2 regions of the Lysobacter sp. A421 genome follow, and region 1 is predicted to be linked to the other one. Evidence: riboswitches for the same ligand, from Rfam matches in the RefSeq annotation. Region 1 holds a riboswitch; the other holds the start of a gene.
What was found. A riboswitch is a leader RNA that binds a small molecule or an ion and turns the genes downstream of it on or off. The one in region 1 is predicted to bind cobalamin.
Positions count from the first base shown of each region.

Region 2: linked by a shared signal. The riboswitch ahead of btuB (TonB-dependent vitamin B12 receptor) and the one ahead of ACW7G6_RS13580 (ribonucleoside-diphosphate reductase subunit alpha) in region 1 are both predicted to bind cobalamin.

Region 1 covers NZ_JBSVRL010000005.1:199,029-206,166, reverse strand. Annotated here, with positions in the region: gene ACW7G6_RS13595 (catalase family peroxidase) at 1-381, opposite strand, end outside; gene ACW7G6_RS13590 (acyl-CoA thioesterase) at 484-903, opposite strand; gene ACW7G6_RS13585 (ribonucleotide-diphosphate reductase subunit beta) at 890-1,900, opposite strand; gene ACW7G6_RS13580 (ribonucleoside-diphosphate reductase subunit alpha) at 1,940-4,285, opposite strand; cobalamin riboswitch at 4,669-4,878, opposite strand; gene ACW7G6_RS13575 (phosphoglycerate kinase) at 5,084-6,271, shown strand; gene ACW7G6_RS13570 (HAD hydrolase-like protein) at 6,278-6,919, shown strand; gene pyk (pyruvate kinase) at 7,057-7,138, shown strand, end outside.
Region 2 covers NZ_JBSVRL010000004.1:122,627-129,764, reverse strand. Annotated here, with positions in the region: gene ACW7G6_RS12060 (sulfite exporter TauE/SafE family protein) at 1-334, shown strand, start outside; gene queD (6-carboxytetrahydropterin synthase QueD) at 392-745, shown strand; gene ACW7G6_RS12050 (phasin family protein) at 863-1,300, shown strand; gene bioD (dethiobiotin synthase) at 1,374-2,063, opposite strand; gene ACW7G6_RS12040 (GAF domain-containing protein) at 2,115-2,597, shown strand; gene ACW7G6_RS12035 (TfoX/Sxy family protein) at 2,594-2,959, shown strand; cobalamin riboswitch at 3,007-3,267, shown strand; gene btuB (TonB-dependent vitamin B12 receptor) at 3,404-5,302, shown strand; gene glmS (glutamine--fructose-6-phosphate transaminase (isomerizing)) at 5,534-7,138, opposite strand, start outside.

The DNA of each region.
Region 1 (7,138 bases):
TGCGGTGTTGTCGGCGCCATGCGGATTGCCCCCGCCGATCGAGAATCGCCCGATGAACTGAATCGGCGCGCCCGAGAACACTGGTGCCGTGGACAATGTGCGTGCCTGCTCAGTGGCCTGGAACGTGCCACTGATACAGACGCCTTTGGCATGGTTTCGCCGAAAGCCCGGGTGCCTGGGGCCGTTGGCTTCCATCGCGCCGACGATGCGCTGAGCGGTGAGTCGATCGCCGCCCAGCCATCCGGCCGTCCACGCGAAGGCGCCAGCGGCACCGAACGCGATGGCACCGATGCCAGCCAGGGCCAGCCGCCGCCGCCGGCCGGTTTGCGCCGGAGGTTCGAAGGGGGGCCGCGGGTCGTTGGAAGACTCGGGTAGCGTCATGGGATGCTCGAAAGGAGGGGACAACCCGTAAGACGCACCCGACCAGGCTTTATTCCCGATCTTCTCGAATCTTCGATGAACGAGTGCGGAGCCACGTTGTCGTCAACTAGGCAAAGTTTGCCCAGCATCTCCCGAACGGGACAATGGCGGGACCGCGGTCGGTCGACCTTCGGAGTCCAGTGCGACCATGGTGAAACGACCGCGTGTGGCCAGCAGCGACGCGCCCGAATGCAGGTCCTCGCTGTGCATCTCCACTTCTACCTGCAAGGAGGTGCGGCCGGTGGCGATCACCCGTGCGACCAATTGCACCAGCGCGCCCTGGTTGACCGCGGTGTGAAAGTCGATCTGCTCCGAGCGCGCGGTGACCACCGTGCAGCGCGCGTAGCGTGAGGCAGCAATGAAGGCGGCCTTGTCCATCCACGCCAGCGCCTGGCCGCCAAACAGCGTGCCCAGGTGGTTGGTGTGGTCGGGGAACACAATCTCGGTCATGCGCGCCTCGGTGACGGGCTCAGAACGCGGCATCGAAGGCGACCTCGCCCTGCACGCCGACCTGGTAGGCGGACACCCGGCGCTCGAAGAAGTTGGTCACTTCCTGCACGTCCTGCAGGTCCATGAAGCCGAACGGATTGCCTGCGCCGAAATGCTTTGGCATGCCGAGCTGGCCGAGCCGCTGGTCGGCGCAATATTCCAGGTACTGGCGCATGTCCTTCAGCGACAGGCCGACCACGCCACCAGAAAGCGTGTCGGCGGCGAACAGCATTTCGCATTCCACGGCCTCGGTCAGCATCTGGATGACATCGCGCTGCATCGACTCGTCAAACAGCTCCGGCTCCTCCTCGCGCGCGGTGCGGATGACTTCGAAGGCGAACGCCATGTGGCAACTCTCATCGCGGAACACCCAGTTGGTGCCCGAGGCCAATCCATGCAGCAGACCGCGCGAGCGCAGGTAATACACGTAGGCAAAGGCGCCGAAGAAGAACAGGCCTTCGATGCAGGCGGCGAAGCAGATCAGGTTGAGCAGGAACTGGCGACGCTGTTCGCGGGTCTCGATGCGCTTCAGGTCCTGGATCGAATCGATCCACTTGAAGCAGAACGCCGCCTTGGCACGGATCGACGGGATGTTCTCGACCGCCGCGAACGCTTCGGTACGCGCCTGGTCATCGGGCAGGTAGGTGTCCAGCAGGGTCAGGTAGAACTGCACATGCAGCGCCTCCTCGTACAGCTGCCGCGACAGGTACATGCGGGCCTCGGGCGCGTTGATGTGCTGGTAGAGGTTCAGCACCAGGTTGTTGGCGACGATCGAGTCGCCGGTGGCGAAAAACGCGACCAGTCGTTCGACCAGATGGCGCTCGGCCGGACCGAGTTTGCCGCGCAGGTCGTTGACGTCGAGCGAGAAGTCGACCTCCTCGACCGTCCAGGTGTTGCGGATCGCGTCGCGGTACATCTCGTAGAAACGCGGGTAGCGCATCGGGCGCAGGGTGAGGTCGAAGCCGGGGTCGAGCAGGCGTGGGGTGGTCATGGGGATTCCTGGGATGTGGGGGAGTGAGTGCGCGGTTTGCTACTGGCAGGCTTCGCAGCTTTCCGGATTTTCCAGCGAGCAGGCGATCGCTTCGCTGCCGGGCACCGGCGCGCTGACGGTCGATTTGGCGATCCGCGTCGCCGGGCGCGAGCGCAGGTAGTAGGTGGTCTTCAGTCCCTGCTTCCACGCGTACATGTACATCGACGACAACGCGCCGATGTTCGGGTTCTCGATGAACAGGTTCAGCGACTGGCTCTGGTCGATGAAGGCACCGCGGTCGGCGGCCATGTCGATCAGCGAACGCATCGGCAGTTCCCAGACGGTGCGGTAGATCTCGCGCAGGGATTCGGGAATCGCGGTGATGCCCTGGATCGAGCCGTCGGCCATCTTCACCGCGTCGCGCAGTTCCGGCGTCCACAGCCCAAGCGTCTTGAGTTCCTCGACCAGGTACTTGTTGATCACCAGAAAGTCGCCCGACAGGGTCTCGCGTTTGAACAGGTTGGACACCTGCGGCTCGATGCATTCGTAGCAGCCGGCGATCGAGGCGATGGTGGCGGTCGGGGCGATCGCGATCAGCAGCGAGTTGCGCAGACCGTGCTCGCGGATACGCTCGCGCAGGGTGTCCCAGCGGGCAGGGTCGGCCGGTGTCACTCCCCAGGCTTCGAACTGCAATTCGCCCTGCGAGGCGCGGGTGTCGCCGAACGCGGGGTGGCGGCCGTGCTCCATCGCCAACTCGCTCGAGGCCGACAGGGCGTGGAAATAGATTTCCTCGGCAATCCGCTTGGACAGCTCGCGCGCCGGCTCGGAATCGAACGGCAGGCGCAGCTGGAAAAACACATCCTGCAGGCCCATCGCCCCCAGCCCGACCGGCCGCCATTTCAGGTTCGCCCGGCGTGCGGTGTCGATCGGGTAGAAGTTCAGGTCGATCACGCGGTCCAGCTGGCGTACCGCCAGGCGCACGGTCTCGGCGAGCTTGCCGAAATCGAAGCGCGCCGCACCGCTGCCGGGTTGCCCGCCCTCGACGTGGTGGGCGAGGTTGATCGAACCCAGGTTGCAGACCGCCGTCTCATCCTGCGAAGTGACCTCCAGGATCTCCGTGCACAGGTTCGACAGATGCACCACGTTGCCCTCGCGCAGGGTCTGGTTGCAGGCGCGGTTGGACTTGTCCTTGAAGTTCATCCAGCCGTTGCCGGTCTGGGCGAGGGTGCGGATCATCCGTCCGTACAGCTCGCGCGCCTTGACCTGACGGGTCGCCAGACCGGCGGCTTCGGCCGCGTGATACGCGCGGTCGAACGCCTCGCCGAACAGGTCGGTCAATGACGGCGCACCGTTCTTTGCCAGCGCCGCCGGATCGAACAGCGACCACATCGCATCGGCTTCCACCCGGCGCATGAACTCGTCGGGGATCCAGTTGGCGAGGTTGAGGTTGTGGGTGCGGCGGGCGTCCTCGCCGGTGTTGTCGCGCAGTTCCAGGAACTCCTCCACGTCGGCATGCCACGGCTCCAGGTATACGCAGGCCGCGCCCTTGCGCTTGCCTCCCTGGTTGACCGCCGCGACCGAGGCGTCCAGCGTTTTCAGCCACGGCACGATGCCGTTGCTCATCCCGTTGGTGGACCGGATCAGCGAGCCGCGCGAGCGCACGCGGCTGTAGGACAGGCCGATGCCGCCGCTGAACTTGCTCAGCTTGGCGACGTCCATGTAGCGCTGGTAGATCGCTTCCAACGAGTCTTCGGGCGAGTCGAGCAGGAAGCAGCTCGACAACTGCTCGTGGGTGGTGCCGGCGTTGAACAGCGTCGGCGAGCTGGGCAGGTAGTCCAGCTGGGCCATGCGCCGGTAAAGCGCGAGCGCGTCGGCCACGTCCTCCGACAAGGCGCAGGCGATGCGCAGGAAGAACTGCTGCGGCGTCTCGATCACCGTGCGCGCGGTCGGGTGGCGCAACAGGTAGCGGTCGTACACCGTGCGCAGGCCGAAATAGTCGAAGCGGGTGTTGAGCGTGTTGTCGATCGCGTCGTTGAGCTTGCGCGCGTTGGCCTGCACGAAGCCCAGCAGGCGGTCGTTGATCAGGCCCAGGTCGTAGCCGCGCTGTACCGATTGCGAGAACGCATTGATGTCGATGGACGCGACTTCCTTCTCGATCACCCCGGCCAGCAGGCGTGCCGCGAGGCGGCCGTATTCGGGTTCCTCGGCGGTCAGCAGGGCGGCGGTGCGGATCGACAGCTCGTCCAGCTCGGACGTGGTCGCGCCGTCGTACAGGCCGGAGATCGTGCGGGTGGCGACGCGCATCGGGTCGATCGCGTACAGATCGTCGCTGCAGCGGGTGATCGCACGCACGATCTTGTTGAGGTCGACCGGTTCGTGGCTGCCGTTGCGCTTGGTCACGCGCATGCTCAGTGCGGTGGCCGGCGGGGTCAGGGTGAAGCCGGGTTCGGCGGCTCCTTTCGGGGGTATAGCCGTGTCGGCTGCGGCAATCGGGTCGAGGTCGGCCGTGGCTGGTTCGAGGGTGGTCATATGGATGGGCTCCGGTGCAGGGCGCACGGGTCGACGGCCTTCCCTCGAAGGTCGACGCACGGAGGCATGGGCGTACCGCCGGCACGCACAAAGCGCGCTGTCGACGGCACGGCCACGCCCCCGCGGGCGGTGGAATTCTCGGGTCTGAAACGGAAGGTGTCGCCGGGCATCGGAGGACGCCCTGCCACTCTGCCCGAGGCAGGGTGCTGCGACACCGACCGTCTTCCCCCGAAGACTCCCTGGCCGGTCACCGCGCGGTGTGCATCACGCGGTTGTCGGCAGGTCTTCGGGCTCTGGACGTGGGCAGGCAATGCCTGTCTTTCCTACTGGCCGTCGCTTCCCAGGGCGTGTTGCCCCCAGTGCCAAGACGGCGTTCGTTTCCATTTACCGCTGCGGGGCAGCGCCGGATTCACACCGGCTTCCCTTTTCAGCCGACCGCGAGGATCGGCACCGACAGACACAACATATCGTGTTTGTATTTTTAGTCAACACAATATGTAGGATAAGTGATGCTGGGAAGGATCAAGTTCGCTTGGAGCGCCGTTGTGCCCGCGCTACCTGCGGAACCGGCTTTCTGCAGGGCTACAGGATTTGCCCGGCATCTCCCCGAACGGGACAATGGCCGGTCCCGCCTGGTGAATGTCCAGGCTCACCCGCATGACCACGGAAGCGCCCATGACCATTCTCCGCATGACCGAGCTCGACCTTTCCGGCAAACGCGTACTGATCCGCGAAGACCTGAACGTGCCGATCGAGCATGTCGCCGGCCAGCCGGCCCGCATCACTTCCGAGCAGCGAATCGCGGCGGCGCTGCCGACGCTGCGACTGGCATTGGAAAAGGGCGCGGCGGTGATGGTGATGTCGCACCTCGGGCGGCCGACCGAAGGCGCGTGGAGCGAAGCCGAGTCGCTGGCGCCGGTCGCCAATCGGCTGTCGGAGCTGCTCGGCATCGAGGTGCCGTTGGTCAAGGACTGGCTCGACGGTGTCGATGTCGCGCCCGGCCAGTTGGTGTTGCTGGAAAACTGCCGCATGAACGTCGGCGAGAAGGCCGATGACGAGGCCTTGTCGAAGCGGTATGCCGCGCTGTGCGATGTGTTCGTGATGGACGCGTTCGGTACTTCGCACCGCGCGCAGGCGTCCACCCACGGCGTCATCCGGCACGCGCCGCTCGCCGCCGGCGGCCCGCTGCTGATGGCCGAGCTGGACGCGCTGGGCAAGGCGCTCGACCAGCCCGCGCGGCCGTTGCTGGCGATCGTTGCCGGCTCCAAGGTCAGCACCAAACTTGAATTGCTGTCCTCGCTGGTCGGCAAGGTCGACCAGCTGATCGTCGGTGGCGGCATCGCCAACACCTTCATCGCCGCGATGGGCCATGGCGTGGGCAAGTCGCTGGTGGAGATGGACCTGATCGACACCGCGAAGCAGATCATGAGCGATGCGAAAGCGCGCGGCGCCGACATTCCGGTGCCGACCGACGTGGTCGTCGCGCCGGCATTCGCGGCCGATGCACTGGCGACGGTGAAGGCGGTCGATGCGGTCGACGCCGACGACATGATCCTCGACATCGGCCCGGACACGGCGGCGCGCTACGCGGCAATGATCAACAGTGCCGGCACCGTGGTCTGGAACGGCCCGGTCGGTGTGTTCGAGTTCGATGCGTTCGGCAAGGGCACCGAAGCGTTGGCCCACGCGATTGCCGACAGCAACGCGTTCTCGATCGCCGGCGGCGGCGACACCCTCGCGGCGGTCGACAAGTACGGCATCGCCGACCAGGTCAGCTACATTTCCACCGGCGGCGGCGCGTTTCTGGAGTTCCTGGAAGGCAAGGAACTGCCGGCGGTCACGGCACTCAAGGCGCGCGGCTGAGCGCCGATGAAACCCACCCTGTTCTTCGACATGGACGGCACGCTGATCGACTCGGCGGTCGGCATCACCCGCTGCGTGGCGCACGCGTTGACGCAGATGAACGTGGCGGTGCCGCCGCAGTCGCAGCTGCGACGCTGGATCGGACCGTCGCTACGTACCAGCTTCGGCCCGCTGTTCGATGACCCCGCCGATGTCGAGCGTGCCGTGGAGCATTACCGCGAGCGTTTCGAGACCCACGGCTGGGCCGAGCACGACCTCTATGACGGGATTGGCGAGGTCATCGAGTCGCTGCATGCCGACGGCCACCGGCTCGCGGTAGTGACCGCGAAGAACGAGCCGCATGCGCGCAAGATCGTCGACCACCTGTCGTTCGGCCATCGTTTCGACGATGTGATCGGCGCCACCATCGACGGCAGCCGCAGCGACAAGCCCGAGCTGATCGCCGAGGCATTGCAGCGGCTGCAGCTGATTCCGTCACAGTGCTGGATGATCGGCGACCGCCACATGGATATCGACGGTGCGCGCCATCACGGCATGCGCAACATCGGCGTGTTGTGGGGGTTTGGCGGGGAGGCGGAGTTGCGCGCCGCCGGTGCCCAGGTACTGGCCGCCGCACCGGCGCAACTGCCCGACCTGCTGGCGGGTTGATCCACCCGCGAATCGCGGGTTCTCGGGTTGCCTGCCGGCCCATCCGGCGGGCGGGCCGGCAGTAGTTTGTATCGGACAGGACGGACGTGAAGACGTGCTAGCGTGATCTGATCGATCCCTTGCATGGAAGTCTGCCGATGGCCGCGCTGCTGCGACGTACCAAGATCCTTGCCACCCTTGGCCCGGCGACCGACGCGCCCGGCGTGCTGGAGGCGATCA
Region 2 (7,138 bases), on a different contig from region 1:
CAGCGCAAAACGGATCGGGCTGGGCATGTTGTGGGGCTGGATGCCATGCGGCCTGAGCACCACCATGCTGGCCGCAGCGTGGCTGCAGGCCGATGCTCGCAACGGTGCGTTGACGATGGCCGCGTTTGGCCTTGGCACACTGCCGTTGATGGTGTCGCTGACCTGGTCCGGGGCGCGGTTGGGCCAGCGCCTGCAGCGTGGCGGCTGGCGGCTGGGCGCGGGCTTGCTGGTACTGGCGGCGGGCCTGTTGACGCTGGCCTCGCCGTGGCTGATGCAGGTGCCGGCGATGCATGGCCTGCTGTCTGCGCTGGGCTGCCTGCCGCGCGCGACCTGAGTCCGTCCCCGCCGCACCAATACCGCCCGAGCACCAACCGCGGCGATACAATGACGCATGGATATCTTCAAGATTTTTACCCTGGAGGCTGCGCATCACCTGCCCAACGTTCCCGAAGGACACAAGTGCGCGCGCCTGCACGGCCACTCCTTCCGGGTCGAAATCCACCTGGAAGGCGAGCCTGGTGCGGAAACCGGCTGGGTGGTCGACTTTGCCGACGTCAAAGCCGCCTTCCAGCCGCTGTACGACCAGCTCGACCACAACTACCTCAACGACATCGAGGGTCTCGACAACCCGACCAGCGAGCGCATCGCGATATGGATCTGGGATCGGCTCAAACCCGCCTTGCCATTGTTGAGTGAAGTGGTGGTGCACGAGACCTGCACGTCGGGCTGCCGGTACCGGGGGTAAAAGCTGAACGATATTCAGCTTGCGGATTGATCGATGTTGCATCGCAACATATGGGCAGTTATGCTGCAACGCACAAATCGACAAATCTCTTGTCGACGCCAGCAGGAGCCTCCCGCCATGTACCAGCAATTCAACGAGCAGTTCGCCGCCGCCACGCGTCAGTTCGCGGATGCCGCGGCCCAGGTCAACCGCCTCGCGATCGAAAATGTCGAAGCCGTATTCGGCCTGCAGATGGCCGCGATCGAAGACCGCGCCAATGCCACCTTTGCGTTCCTCGGTGAAGCCGCCGAAGTGCGCGACGCCGACGGCCTCAAGAAGATCTGGCCGAAGGGCGTGCAGGTCGCCCGCGAGAACGTCGAGCGCGGCGTCGCCATTGGCCAGGAAGTGATCGGCCGCACCACCAAGGCCAATGAGCAGATCAGCGACATCACCAAGTCGCAGCTCGAAGCCACCGCCAAGACCACCCAGGCCAATGCCGAGAAAGTCGCCAAGGCCGTGACCGAGAAGGCCGAGTCGTTCACCAAGGGTGCGACCAAGGCTTCCAAGTCCAAGTAAGTCTCTCTCTCCAGCTACGGCCGGAACACGAAACCCGGAAGCGCAGGCTTCCGGGTTTTTTGTTGCCCGCCGATCAGGCCGGGAGCACGGTATCGGGCAGTTGCAGGTGCCCGGCCAGGGCAGCGGGATCAGGCTGGGGTCGATGGGGCAATCGTCCCCAGCACGGCATTGGCAGGCGATCGCACAGCGTCTGGAAGTTGTCGTCGATGCGCGCCATCGCCGGATCCACTTCATTGGCGATCCAGCCCAGCAATGGCACGCCATCGGCCTGGATCGCCCGCACGCTCAGCCGCGCATGGTTGATGCAACCCAGCCGCAGACCCACGACCAGCACGACCGGCAGGTCCAGCGCGCGGACCAGGTCGAGCTGATCCAGCCGTGCCGACAACGGCGCGGCCCAGCCGCCGACGCCTTCGACCACCACCGTGTCGGCCTGCGCCGCCAGCCGCGCATGGGCGTCCAGCAACGGTGCCAGTTGCAACTCGACGCCCTCATCGCGCAACGCCAGTTCGGGCGCAATCGGCGATTGCAGTGCAAACGGATTGATGTCGGCATACGCCGGTCGCGGGTCACTGGCGGCCTGTAACAACAAGGCGTCCTCGTTGCGCCAGGCACCGTCAATGAACCCACAACCGCTGGCCACCGGTTTCATCCCGACCGCGCGCCGGCCGCGTGCGCGCAAGGCGTGCAGCAAACTCGCGCTGGCGACGGATTTTCCCACCCCGGTGTCGGTACCGGTGACATAGAAACTACGGATATCCATGGCCACATGGTAGTCCCGGCCCACCGACATCACCGCTGCTAGACTGGAACCATGTTCAATCCCACCTCTCTGTCCGGCAGCAAGCCGGAACAATATGCCGACCTTGCGGCCCAGGTCCGCGCCCTGCTCGCTGGCGAGCGCGACCGGATCGCCAATGCGGCCAATTTGTCGGCGCTGGTGTATCACGCACTGCCGGCGCTGAACTGGGTCGGATTTTATTTTTTCGATGGTCGCGAACTGGTGGTCGGGCCATTCCAGGGCCAGCCGGCCTGCGTGCGCATCGCGCTCGACAGGGGCGTGTGTGGCGCGGCGGCATCCACTCGCAAGACCCAACGCGTTGCCGACGTCAATGAATTCGAAGGCCATGTGGCCTGCGACTCGGCCTCGCGATCGGAACTGGTGGTCCCGCTGTTTCGCGGCGATGAGCTGATCGGCGTGTTCGATATCGACAGCCCGCAGACGAACCGCTTCGACGCGGACGACCAAGTCGGGATGGAAGCCATTGCACGGATATTCCTGGAGTCGCTGGAATGAAGGAGAAGCTGCGCAATATCGGGCCCAAATCCAGTGCCTGGTTGCGGCAGGTCGGCCTGCACAGCCGCGACGAGCTGGTCGAACTCGGTCCGGTCGAGGCATTCATGCGGGTCAAGCGCGCGGGTTTCAAACCGACCCTCAACCTGCTCTATTCCCTCGAGGGCGCGCTGCTGGATTGCCATTGGCAGGATATTCCCGAACAACGCCGCGACCAGTTGGTCGCCGCCGCCGAAGCGGCCACCGGCCAGTTGCCGCCGCCCCGGCACAGTCCACCGGCCGGCCCGGTCACCACGACCGTGTTGACCGCCGACACTGTGCCCGCCAGGCCCGACCCGGACGCGCCCTATCGGCGCAACTACTGAGCCGCCGCGTTGCCGCCACCCTTTGCGCTGGCCACCGCCGATCGCTTAGACTGCGCACGCTTCGAGGTGACCCGGCGGCGTCCTGCCAAGGGGTTGAAACGGGAAGCCGGTGACACCGCCAACGCGGTCACCCCGGCACTGCCCCCGCAACGGTAAGCGAGCCCAGCCGCGGCTCACCGCCACTGTGTGGCAAGTCTCCTGGGACTTGCAGGCATTCATCAAGAATGCTGCATGGGAAGGCGCCACGGCCGGTGTCGACAACGACACCACTCGCGAGTCCGGAGACCGGCCTGGATGCAGGGTTTCGACCCACTATTGGTTGCGATGCGGCGGGCATTGCGGCGACAACGCCGGTGCCCGTCCGACCGTTTTCGCAACAACTCCCCTCCAAGCAGCTTCCCCAAGCCCGGCACGGCGATTTCCGTGCGCGTTGGAGAACCATCGATGCAGTCCCGTTCGCTGTCCCTGGCCGTTGCGGCCGTTCTTGTCCTGCCTGTTGCCGCCTTGACGGGGCCGGCCCACGCCGCCGGCGCGCCCCTGCTCGAAGCCGCTCCGCAATCGGCCACCGATCTCGATGGCGTGGTGGTCACCGCCACCCGTACCGCGATCGACGTCGACACCGCACTTGCTCCGGTCGAGGTGATCGACCGCGCCGAGATCGAGCGCAGCCAGGCCCGTTCGCTGCCGGACCTGCTGCGCGGCCGCGCCGGCGTGTCGATGTCCAACCAGGGTGGCGCCGGCAAGCTGACGACGCTGTTCCTGCGCGGCAGCGAGTCCGACCACGTCGTGGTGCTGGTCGACGGCATCCGGATCGGGTCTGCCACCTCCGGCCTGGTGTCGCTGCAGAACCTGCCGCTGGCGCTGGTCGAACGGGTCGAGATCGTCCGCGGGCCGCGCTCCAGCCTGTACGGCAGCGAGGCGATCGGCGGAGTGATCCAGATCTTTACCCGTCGCGTTGGCGATGCCCCGGGCTACGCGCCGCGCCTGCACGTCGGCGGCGGCAGCCACGGCGCGCATGAGTACGGCGTCGGTTTCGGCGGACGCAACGAGCGCACCTGGTTCGGTGTCGATTACCAGTTCCAGCGTACCGAGGGCTTCAACGCGTGCAGCGTCGCCGCCCCGGACCCGTTCGCTGCTGGATGCTTCATCGCCGCGCCGGAACCCGACCTGGACGGCTACATCCAGAACGCACTGGCATTGCGCGGCGGCATCGACCTCAACGACGCCTGGCAACTCAGCGCGGTGGCCTTGCGCAGCGAGGGGGAGAACGACTTCGATGGCGACTTCACCAACCGCTCCGAGACCGTGCAGCAGGTGGTCGGGGGCAGCGTGCGCTGGCGACCGTCCGACACCCTGCAGTTGAAGCTGACTGCCGGCCGCAACGTCGATGCCTCCGAGCAGTTCAAGGACAGCGTCAACCTCGGCAATTTCGACACCGACCGCGACAGTGCCAGCCTGCAGGGCGACTTTGGCATCGGCGAGCAGCAGGCCATCACCGCCGGCGTCGACTGGCTGCGCGACCGGGTCGCCGGCAGCACCACCTATGACGAGAGCGAGCGCGGCAACCGTGCCGCGTTCGCGCAGTACCAGGGACGCTTCGGCGCGCAGTCGCTGCAGGCCAGCGTGCGCCGCGACGACAACGACCAGTTCGGCGGCCACACCACCGGCAGCGCGGCCTGGGGCATCGATTTCTCCGATAACTGGCGGCTCAGTGCCGGCTACGGCACCGCGTTCAAGGCGCCTACCTTCAACGAGTTGTACTACCCGTTTTTCGGCAATGCCGAGCTGCGTCCAGAAGAATCGAAGAGCGCCGAACTCGGCCTGGGCTGGAGTGGCGACCGCTTCGATGTCCGCCTCGACGCGTTCCAGACCACCGTCGACGACCTGATCGCGTTCGATGCCGCTATCGGCTTGCCCAACAACATTGATCGCGCACGCATGCGCGGCGCCGAACTCGGCATCGACACCGAGCTCGCACAGTGGCAGGTGGCCGCCAGCGTCAGCTTCCTGGACACCGAGAGCCTGACCGGCTTCCAGGCCGGCAACGACCTGCCACGCCGCGCCCGCGAGAGTGCCCGTCTCGACCTCGACCGCGCGTTCGGCGACTTCCGCATCGGCCTGACCGGCATCGCCGAAGGCGCGCGTTTCGACGACGTCGCCAACACCCGCCGCCTGCCCGGCTACGCGACTCTCGACCTGCGCGCCGAATACGCGTTGACCAATGTGCTGACCCTGCAGGGCCGGCTGGCCAACGTGTTCGACCGCGACTACGAGACCACCTCGTTCTACAACCAGCCGGGGCGCGAGTGGTTCGTGACCTTGCGTTACGCGCCCGCGCAGTAGGTCCAGGGAAAGCCTGAACACCCCCGCTGTCGCCGGTCATCCCCGCGAAGGCGGTCGTCCCCGCTTTCGCCGGTCGTCCCCGCTTTCGCCGGTCATTCCCGCTATCGCCCGTCATCCCCGCGAAGGCGGGGATCCATGGACCTGGATTCTCAAGCACTTAACGTCCATGAATGACCAGCCCTTTGGGCTGTTGTGGAGCGCTTCCCGCCTTCGCGGGAATGACGGCGGTTGTTACTCCACCGTCACCGACTTGGCCAGGTTTCTCGGCTTGTCCACGTCGGTACCGCGTGCCAATGCCACGTGGTAAGCGAGCAGTTGCACAGGGATGGTGTGGATCACCGGCGAGAGCACGCCGACGTGGCGGGGGGCGCGGATGACGTGGACACCCTCGGAGGGGCCGAACTGGCTTTCCTCGTCGGTGAACACGAACAGCTCGCCGCCGCGGGCGCGGACTTCCTGCATGTTGGACTTCACCTTCTCCAGCAGGCTGTCGTTGGGGGCGATCACCACCACCGGCATGTCCGCGGTCACCAGTGCCAGCGGGCCGTGCTTGAGCTCGCCGGCGGGGTAGGCCTCGGCGTGGATGTAGGAGATTTCCTTGAGCTTGAGCGCGCCTTCCAGGGCGATCGGGTAGTGCACGCCGCGGCCGAGGAACAGTGCATGTTCCTTGGGGGCAAACCGCTCGGACCAGGCGATGATCTGCGGCTCCAGGTTGAGCGCGTGCTGGACACTGCCGGGCAGGTGGCGCAAGGCGTCGAGGTACCCGGCCTCGCGGGCCTCGTCGAGGCGCCCCTGCAGCTTGGCCAGGGTCGCGGTCAAGGTGAACAGCGCGACCAGCTGGGTGGTGAAGGCCTTGGTCGAGGCGACGCCGATCTCGGCGCCGGCGCGGGTGTAGTAGACCAGCCGGCTGGCGCGCGGAATGGCGCTCTCAGGCACGTTGCAGATCGACAGGGTCTTATCGTGGCCGAGCGACTTGGCGTATTTCAGCGCCTCCATCGTGTCCAGCGTCTCGCCCGACTGCGACAGGGTGATGATCAGGTGCTTCGGGTTGGCTACCGCGTCGCGGTAGCGGTACTCGCTGGCAATCTCCACCGAGCACGGCAGCCCGGCGATCGCCTCGATCCAGTAACGCGCGGTCAGGCCGGCGTAGTAGCTGGTGCCGCAGGCGAGGATCTGCACGCCTTCGACGCCGGCCAGCACTTCCGCCGCGTCCGCACCGAACAACTCCGGCGAGAAGCCGTCGGCGTCGATTACCCCTTCGATGGTGTCGGCGATCGCGCGCGGCTGTTCGTGGATCTCCTTCTGCATGAAGTGGCTGTAGGGGCCGAGCTCCAGCGACGCCAGCGACACGTCCGACAAGTGCACCTCACGCTCGACCGGTGCGTGGTCGGGGCCAAATACCTGCACCGCATCGCGGGTGATCTCGGCGGTGTCGCCTTCTTCCAGGAAGATGACCTTGCGGGTCGCCTGCAGGATCGCGGAGACGTCGCTGGCGATGAAGTTCTCGCCCTCGCCCACCCCGATCAGCAGCGGGCAACCCATGCGTGCGGCGATCAGGCGGTGCGGTTCCTTGCGGCTGACCACGGCCAACGCGTAAGCACCGTGCAACTCCTGCACCGCGGCCTGCACCGCGTGCAGCAGATCCTTGCCTTGGGTGAGGAAGGAATGGATCAAATGGGCGATGACCTCGGTGTCGGTCTGGGACTCGAACTCGTAGCCCATCGCGATGAGTTTTTCGCGCTGCTGGTCGTGGTTCTCGATGATGCCGTTGTGCACCAGCGCGACGCCGTGGCTGACATGCGGATGCGCGTTGGCTTCGGTCACTCCGCCATGGGT